4 regions of the Rhizobium sp. WSM1328 genome follow, and region 1 is predicted to be linked to each of the others. Evidence: riboswitches for the same ligand, from Rfam matches in the RefSeq annotation. Region 1 holds a riboswitch; each other region holds the start of a gene.
The links. A riboswitch is a leader RNA that binds a small molecule or an ion and turns the genes downstream of it on or off. The one in region 1 is predicted to bind cobalamin.
Positions count from the first base shown of each region.

Region 2: it holds a riboswitch for cobalamin, as region 1 does, so the genes downstream of both, cobU (bifunctional adenosylcobinamide kinase/adenosylcobinamide-phosphate guanylyltransferase) here and AC2444_RS17525 (CbtB domain-containing protein) in region 1, are expected to answer to the same signal.
Region 3: it holds a riboswitch for cobalamin, as region 1 does, so the genes downstream of both, nrdH (glutaredoxin-like protein NrdH) here and AC2444_RS17525 (CbtB domain-containing protein) in region 1, are expected to answer to the same signal.
Region 4: it holds a riboswitch for cobalamin, as region 1 does, so the genes downstream of both, bluB (5,6-dimethylbenzimidazole synthase) here and AC2444_RS17525 (CbtB domain-containing protein) in region 1, are expected to answer to the same signal.

Region 1 is NZ_CM172788.1:3,484,314-3,486,508, forward strand. It holds gene AC2444_RS17515 (hypothetical protein) at 1-40, opposite strand, end outside; gene AC2444_RS17520 (CbtA family protein) at 91-837, opposite strand; gene AC2444_RS17525 (CbtB domain-containing protein) at 954-1,163, opposite strand; adenosylcobalamin (AdoCbl) riboswitch at 1,165-1,319, opposite strand; gene AC2444_RS17530 (histidine phosphatase family protein) at 1,397-1,951, shown strand.
Region 2 is NZ_CM172788.1:2,364,135-2,366,329, reverse strand. It holds cobalamin riboswitch at 166-562, shown strand; gene cobU (bifunctional adenosylcobinamide kinase/adenosylcobinamide-phosphate guanylyltransferase) at 939-1,448, shown strand; gene cobW (cobalamin biosynthesis protein CobW) at 1,453-2,195, shown strand, end outside.
Region 3 is NZ_CM172788.1:3,839,887-3,842,081, forward strand. It holds gene nrdE (class 1b ribonucleoside-diphosphate reductase subunit alpha) at 1-94, opposite strand, end outside; gene nrdI (class Ib ribonucleoside-diphosphate reductase assembly flavoprotein NrdI) at 133-546, opposite strand; gene nrdH (glutaredoxin-like protein NrdH) at 556-777, opposite strand; cobalamin riboswitch at 1,059-1,284, opposite strand; gene AC2444_RS19170 (heavy metal translocating P-type ATPase) at 1,449-2,195, opposite strand, start outside.
Region 4 is NZ_CM172788.1:2,199,466-2,201,660, reverse strand. It holds gene AC2444_RS11205 (LysR family transcriptional regulator) at 19-876, shown strand; cobalamin riboswitch at 929-1,115, shown strand; gene bluB (5,6-dimethylbenzimidazole synthase) at 1,158-1,844, shown strand; gene AC2444_RS11195 (SDR family NAD(P)-dependent oxidoreductase) at 2,035-2,195, shown strand, end outside.

The sequences.
Region 1 (2,195 bases):
ACGCCGTCAACAGCAGTGGTCTGGCTCTGTCGTTTTTCATACTCGCCCGAAAAGTTCAGGGCGCCGGCAAAGCGGCGTCCTTCGATGCGTTCAGTGCAATGCCGTGGCCGGCCGGCCGCGTTCCCCGCCCCCGACCGCAAGCCGCTTTTCCGCCAGCGCTCCGAAGCCGAGGCCGAGCGTTGCCCAGAGGATCACATGCATTCCGAGCGAAGTGGTGCGGAAACGCCAGAGCACCATCGCCGAGAAGTTCTCCGGCACCTCGTTGATCGGCGGCAGCAGATAGAGCACCACGCCGATGAAGACGAGATAGGCGATGCCGGCGATGATCGCGCCGTTCCAGAGACCGAAACGCTCGGACAGGCGGCGCGACAGCGCCACTGCGGCAATCAGCGCCGCAAGCGAGACGACGATCATCAGGAAGAACAGCTCGGTCCTGGCGCCGATCGTATCGGGATTGCCGACTGCCGGCGGGTTGGCCGGATACTTGATCCCGGGAACGAGGACGACCGCCACGAAGGCGGCAATGGCGATGACGGCCGAGGTGCCGCGCGGCGAAAGGCTGCTGAAGCGGCCGTGCACGAAAGCGAAAGCGAGCGCGAAGAGCCCGCCGACGGCGGCGCTGTAGGCCATGACGCCGGTGAAAAGGCCGAGACCGGCCTGTGTGGCGCGGCTGACGATTTCGGGTTCGGCAGCTTCGCCGGCCGCCTGGGCGCTCGCCTCCTCGAAGGCGATCGCCGCATCGACCAGCGGCTCGCCGAACGTATGGGCGAAAGCGAAAACCAGGATGCCAGCAATCAGGCCCGCGAGCATGCCGCGAAGCAAGAGGTTTCCAACCATGTCCGGAACTCCCTTAAGGCACGTCGCGCAAAAGTGTGCCGCGGTTTTGCGATAAAGACATGCGTAAAACAAAAACCTATAGCGCGATGAGCGAATCTGAAAGATCGCGACGCGCTTTAGTGGCAGGGAAAGCCGAGGAGATGGCGGCCGTCATGCACGAATTCGTGCACATACATGCCGTTGAACAGCGCCATTGCGCCTTCCTCGGTGCCGACGAAATAGAGGACGATGAGCATCAGCAGGCCGCCGAAGATCGCCCAGGGCAGGATCTCGCCTACAGGGATCGGCGCCGGTACCGCAACGGGCGCGAAAGTGGTGTCAGACATGTATTCCTCCGGGAATGACGCGTTCAGTCGAAAGAGTGCTTGTGCAGTAGGGTCTGACTTCCAGCGCGAAGAGCTTTCGACACGCTGGTCACAGTGGCGCGACCGCGCCGGACTTACACCGGCTTCCAAACCCGCAACTGCACGGTTATATCTGCACGCCGAAGAGACTGTCAACGAAACTTCACAAGCCGGCGAAGGACGCTGTCGCCGCATTCCGGGAGACAAGAACGACCGTGAACACGCGCCTCACCTGGATCTGCCACGGCGCGACGGCAGCAAGCCGCAAGGCCCTGTTCCCGCTCGACGAACCGCTCGAGGATAAGGCAGTGGAGGAGGCCGGCAGGATGATCCCCCCGCCCCGCGCCGATCGAATTGCCATGAGCCCGGCTTTGCGTGCCCGCCAGACCGCGGAAGCGCTCCGCCTCGAAGCCCGCATAGACCTCGCACTTCGCGACTGCGACCATGGCCGCTGGGCCGGCAGGTCGATCACGACGATCGGGACCGAAGAGCCGGAAAACCTCATGGGCTGGATGAGCGATCCGGAAGGGGCCCCGCATGGCGGCGAGAGCCTTGTTGATCTGCGCACGCGCATCGCCGGCTGGATGGATGAGCAATCGAGCCTCGGCGGCCATGTGATCGCCGTTAGCCACGCGGCCGTCATCCGGGCAGCGATCGTGCATGTACTGCAGGCGCCGCTCTCCTCCTTCTGGCTGAGCGACGTCGAGCCGCTTTCCGTCATCCGCATGACCAGCAACGGACAGCGCTGGTCTCTGCGCTTCCAGCATTAGAGACTGCTGATCTTATCCAGCTTTGCACAAGCAAATCGCGTCATCTATGTTGAACCCGGCTTTGCGGGGACTACTTCCTTGTCCCAAGGAGATGGAAGAATGACATATGATTGGAGTGGCGAGCGCACGCGACGCCTGCGTTTTATGCGTGTCGCCACAGTCACGGTTCTGGTCGGTCTCATCTTCAGCGTTCCGCTGCTGATCGTCACCGCCTGAAGCACGAGAAAGGGCGAGCGATGCATTA
Region 2 (2,195 bases), 1.1 Mb from region 1:
GATAAATATTTATCACGTAAGTCTCTGATAAAAGACGATATTTTAGGTAGAGTAAGTCGTGTTGGCGTGGGCGCTCCAACCGGCCGGCTATTCCCTAGCCGTGAAGGCCGGTTGACTTCACCCCTGCGCTTGCCTAACCATCCCGATAACGGATGGTCGACTGACCATCCTGACATAACGGATGGTTCCGGATCGGTGTTGCGCCCTTCCGGATGAAAAGGGAATGTGACGGGGCGGACCCAAGCCGGGCGCCTTCATCACAGCCGACCCCGCGACTGTAGAGCGGTCAGGGTCTTCCATCCGGCACTAAGCCCTTCCGGCCGGCGGCTTGCAATCATGCAAGCGGGCGGGATGGGCGACATGCCGGAAAAGCCACTGGATATGCATGGTGATCAACCGGGGTCGGACGCCTCTCAAGTCTACGAATCGTCCACCTTTTCACTGATGCAGCCGGGAAGGCGAGGATGATCCGCTGGCACGATCAGGGCGACCGGTTTCCGGTCCGCCCCGATCGCGGCCGATAACCGCGAGCCAGGAGACCTGCCATGCGGCCGGGCGAGAAGCCCACACCTGGGCACTATGCCCGTTGCCAGCACGGAGGTTGTCTTGGCTGAACGATTGAATTCGGCGCGGCCTGGTGCAGGGCGCGCGACGCCTCCAAGCAGTGCTGCAAGAGGTGTGCTTTCGGCCGTTTATGTCGAATGCTGGGTCCCCCCCTCTGTCCTGCCGGACATCTCCCCCACAAGGAGGGAGATCGGCAAGCAGCACGACCGTCGCCCTACATCAATTGTTTGGAGAAAAGCTCTCGGCGATTTAATCTCCCCCCTTGTGGGTGAGATGTCCGGCAGGACAGAGGGGGGTGTCACACCCTCAGTAGCCGAGAAAGGTGCACTCGGAACAAGCCACGGCTACGCACTCTCCCTGAGGGGCGTTTGAGCATGACTGCCACCTTCATCCTCGGCGGCGTACGCTCCGGCAAATCCCGTTTCGCCGAAGACCTCGTGACGGCCGCCGGACTCGACCGCCATTACCTTGCGACCGGCCGCGCATGGGACGAGGAGATGCAGGCGCGCATCGCCCAACACAAGGTCGACCGCGGTCCGTCCTGGACGACGCATGAGGAGCCGCTCGATCTTGTCGGCAAGCTCACCGCCATCGACGGACCGGGGCGCATCGTGCTGATCGACTGTCTGACGCTCTGGATCACCAATCTGATGATGGAGGAGCGGAACATGGCGGCGGAATTCGCCGCCCTTGCCGATTTCCTGCCCGCCGCGAAAGCGCGGCTCGTTTTCGTTTCCAATGAGGTCGGTCTCGGCATCGTGCCCGACAATCGCATGGCGCGGGATTTTCGCGATCATGCCGGCCGGCTGCACCAATCGATCGCGGCGAAGGCCGCCGAAGTCTATTTCATCGCGGCAGGCCTGCCGCTGAAAATGAAGGGTTAAGTCCATGAACCAGCAGAAGATCCCCGCAACCGTCATCACCGGCTTTCTCGGCGCCGGCAAGACGACGATGATCCGCAACCTGCTCACCAATGCCGGCGGCAAGAAGATTGCGTTGATCATCAACGAATTCGGCGATCTCGGCGTTGACGGCGATGTGCTGAAGGGCTGCGGTGCGGAGAATTGCACCGAGGACGATATCATCGAGCTGACCAATGGCTGCATCTGCTGCACCGTCGCCGATGACTTCATTCCGACGATGACCAAGCTGCTCGAGCGCGAACAGCGTCCTGACCATATCGTCATCGAGACTTCGGGGCTTGCCCTGCCGCAGCCGCTGGTCGCCGCCTTCAACTGGCCCGACATCCGCACGCAGGTGACCGTCGACGGCGTCATCACGGTGGTCGACAGCGCTGCGGTTGCCGCCGGCCGTTTCGCCGACGACCATGATGCCGTCGATGCGCGCCGTGCCGAGGATGAATCGCTCGATCACGAAAGCCCGATCGAGGAGCTGTTCGAGGACCAACTCACCTGCGCCGACCTCATCGTGCTCAACAAGACCGACCTGATCGATGCTGCCGGCCTTATCAGGGTGCGTGACGAGGTCGCCTCCCGCACCGCCCGCAAGCCTGTCATGATCGAGGCACGGAACGGCGAGGTGTCTGCCGGCATCCTGCTCGGCCTCGGCATCGGCACGGAGGACGATATCGCCAATCGCAAGTCGCATCACGAGTTGGAGCATGAGGACGG
Region 3 (2,195 bases), 360 kb from region 1:
TGTTCTGGTTCACATGCTGCAGGAAATACTGCTTGGCCGCCATTCGATCCTTGTCGAGCTGGATCCGCCCCTGATCGTCATAGAGGTTCAGCATCGCATTCAGCGCGTGGTAGTCGAGCGTTTCCGCTGCTTTCAAAGGGCGTTCGAGAATTCCCGTGTCCAAAACCGTTCCATTCCGTGTTTGACGTTGGCGACATCCGCTTCTGTGCCCAGCAGTTCGAACCTGTAGAGGTAAGGCACCTGGCACTTCTTTGAGATCACGTCGCCGGCGAGCCCGTATGTTTCGCCGAAATTGCTGTTGCCCGCGGCAATCACGCCGCGGATGTGTCCTCGGTTTTCCGTATCGTTGAGGAAACGGATCACCTGCTTGGGAACGGCGCCCTTGCCGCCGTCGCCGCTATAGGTCGGCACGATCAGCACGAAGGGTTCGCGGATATGGAACGCGTCTGCGCCATTTGGCGGAATGCGCGCCGCGCGCAGTCCGAGCTTGGCGACGAACCGATGGGTGTTCTCGGACCGGCTGGAATAATAGACGATCAGAGCCATCGCCTTTCCTCAGGAAAGTGCGCTGATCATGTCGGGACGGAAGCCGGCCCAATGCTGCTCGCCGGCGATGACGACGGGCGCCTGCATGTAGCCGAGGCTGCGGACCCGATCGAGCGCTTCGGCATTCTGCGAAATATCGACGATGTCATAATCGACGCCCAACCGGTCGAGGGCGCGGTAGGTGGCAGTGCATTGGACGCAGGCAGGCTTGCTGTAGACGGTGATGGTCATGATATTCCTCGTGACGACGCGATTGGGACGCAGGACATCGATCGGAAATCTCGCGATATCCGTCGAAAACACTCTGTATTTTGCAGCGATGCGGCTCGTTCAGCCGCTGGGCGTGATCCGCCCTCTACCTCTAGCGGGTGGCGGCCTGAACTGAGATACTGACATGACTTCACCCCGAAGTGGCTCAATGCGAAGGTTTCGGGGGCGGAGGCTCGGGCCTGCGAAACGCGATGCGGAGATTCCCCGCAGCCATGCAACGCGACCTTCCGGACACCCCGCCCGTGGACGTTTCGTTCGAGGCAGGTCTCCTGGCTCACGGGTCAAAGCACCCTGCCCCAGCCTTCCCGGAGCATCATGCTCCAGTGACCTGAAATCGGACAGTTGCTCGCCGCTTACAGTTGCGGGGGCAGCTCCGGCATTGCCGCGCCATGATGGCGAAACGCACCGTATTCCCGTCTTAGCCGCCGATCCTCACGAATCGACGGAACCTCGAACACTAGATATGGTACGCGAATCGCTGATGACGTCAACAAGTTGTTGTGGCAGCGCAGCAATGGCGGCAGCGAATCGCCGTGACTGTGTATGATGTGGATAACGAAGCGTTAACGGAAAAGCGCTGTGGAGAACCCGTCAGAAAAGAGCCGGCAGAAGCCGGCTCCCCGAAACGACATTCATATTTTTATTCGAAGCAGCCTGAGCGCGTTGATCGTCACCAGCACGGTGGCGCCGGTATCGGCGAGGATCGCTGGCCAGAGCCCGGTAATGCCGGCGATCGTCGTCACCAGAAACACCGCCTTTAGCCCGAGTGCGATGGTGATATTCTGCAGGATGTTGCGCATCGTGAGTTTGGAAAGTTCGATCATCCGCGCCACGTCGCCAACGCGTCCGTGCAGCACGGCGGCATCCGCCGTCTCCAGCGCCACATCGGTGCCGCCGCCCATAGCGATACCGATATCGGCAGCGGCCAGCGCCGGAGCATCGTTGATGCCGTCGCCGATCTTGGCGACGATGAAGCCTTGGCGCTTCAATTCGCCGACGACCCGCTGCTTGTCCTCCGGCATCATCTCGCCGCGCCAGTCGATGCCGAGCATGCCGGCAACGGCTGCTGCCGTCCGCTTGTTGTCGCCGGTCAGCATGATAGCCTTGACGCCTGCTGATTTGAGGGCAGCGAGCCCGGCCTCGGCATCCTGACGCGGCTCGTCGCGCATGGCGATAAGGCCGGCCACAACACCGTTGACGAGCAGCACCGACACGCTGTTGCCCTCGTCGTTCAACGCCGAGATGCGTGCATCCTGTTCAGCACTGAGCGTCCCGCGCTCGCGGGCGGCGGGCGGCGACAAGAGGTCCAGCGTCTCACCACCGACTTTGCCGCTGACGCCCTTGCCCGGCAGCGCTTCCAGCTCGAAGGCCGGCGGCAC
Region 4 (2,195 bases), 1.3 Mb from region 1:
CAATTTTGGATGGTTGCTATAACAATGCTCGATGTGGATGCGGTGCGGGCGTTCGTGACCATTGCCGAGCTGCAGAGCTTCACCCGCGCCGCCGAGGCGTTAGGCAGCACTCAGGCGGCAATCAGCGTCAAGTTGAAGCGGCTGGAGGAGCGTCTCGGCCACAGGCTGATCGAGCGGACCCCGCGCTTGGTGCGCCTATCGGCGCAGGGCGCGGTCTTTCTTCAATCCGCGCGGGATTTCATCGGCGCCCATGATCGTGCGGTCGCAGCCCTTTCCTCGACAAGCCGGCACTTCACGCTCGGCATCGCCGCGCATGTGGCGGGGCCGGAGGTTCCGACGATTCTGGCGCGTCTCAGCGCTCACGATCCAGGGCTGACGATCGAGGTGCGGCTCGACAATTCTCGAGTGTTGCTCGATGCATTCGATCGCGGTGAGCTGGATGCGGCGATCATTCGCCGGGAAGAGGACCGGCGTGACGGTGAGGTGCTTGGGCCGGAGCATTTCGGGTGGTTCGCGGCACCGCAGTTCGAGTATCGCCGCGGTGAGCCGCTGCGTCTTGCTGCACTGTCGCCATCTTGTGGCGTCCACAACATCGCTACCCACGCGCTCGATGGTGCAGGAATCGCCTGGAACGAGGTTTTCCTGGGCGGGGGCTCGCTGGTGATGACGGCGGCGGTGTCGGCTGGGCTTGCGGTCGCGGCATTCTCCCACCGTCTCGCGCCGGTGGGCTCGATGGAAGTGAGTCAGCGCTTCAGCCTGCCGCCGCTGCCCTCGTCGGAGATCGTCCTGCATTCGACACTAACGGATGCAAGATCGCGCTCGGCGCTCAGAACCCTGGCTGCGGCGTTCAGGGAACATCGCGCCTCTGCCAACTGAACGCGGCTTCAACGCCACATCGGCTCGCGGCTTGCCGCCGCCGCGCTTTCCTGAAATAGATGCGCCGTCAGGTGCCCGTCGGTAAGGCGGGAGAATCGGGAATCCGGTGCAAGGCCGGAACGTGCCCAACGCTGTAAGGCCGACGCCTGCCGCTTCATCACGCCACTGGCTTTTGCCGGGAAGGTTGCGGCAGACGGATGACGCCGAGTCAGAAGACCGGCCTGGCTAGATAGACCGATCCGCGCGGACGGCGGGGCGGTTGCGTTGTTGGGGATTTGACGATGCGACCCTTTGATGAGGATGCCCTTTCGGCGGCGTCCGGTTTTTCCTTGGCCGAACGCGAGGCCGTCTATCACGCGATCAAGACGCGGCGCGACGTTCGCAGCCAGTTCCTGGCCGATCCTTTGCCTGATGATGTTGTGCAGCGGCTGCTGACGGCCGCCCATCACGCACCCTCCGTCGGCTTCATGCAGCCGTGGAATTTCATCCTGGTGAAAAGTGCCGCTGTGCGGGCGCGCGTCCGGGACGCCTTTGCGAGCGCCAACGACGAGGCGGCGCTGATGTTTGCCGGCGAGCGGCGGCAGGCCTACCGCGCCCTCAAGCTCGAAGGCATCGTGGAGGCGCCGCTCGGCATATGCGTGACCTGCGATCCCACGCGTAGCGGTAGCGTGGTGCTGGGACGCACGCACAATCCGAAGATGGATTCATACTCGACCGTCTGCGCCATCCAGAATCTCTGGCTTGCGGCGCGGGCGGAAGGGGTCGGAATCGGTTGGGTCAGCATTTTTCGCGAAGGCGATCTGAAGAGCATTCTCGGCATACCCGAGCATATCGAGGTGGTCGCCTGGCTCTGTGCCGGTTTCGTCGACCGGCTCTATGACGAGCCGGAACTCTCCGTCAAAGGCTGGCGGCAGCGGCTACCGCTCGAGGAACTCGTCTTTCATGATGGATGGGGACTGAACGCCTAGGGCAGTGCGGTGGAGCATCGCCTCAATCGCACAGTCACGCCATTGACAGTCAAGGTGAGCAAACCGGTATCGCCGACGCCGTGCGAGGCTGAGATGTCTTTATTCCTGACCGTCATATCGATACGCTGAAGGCGAAGTCCCGGAATTGGATATTCGGCTATCGGCGGCTCAATCGGAGGATAACGGCCCAATGAACATGATCGACTTGAAGGAACGCATCATCGTAATCACAGGCGGTGCGCGCGGCATCGGCTACGCGATCGCAGAGCGCGTCATCCAGTCTGGTGGCAAGGTGGCCATTTGGGACCTGAACGAAAACATGGCGAAGGACAGCGCTTCCGCTCTCGGATC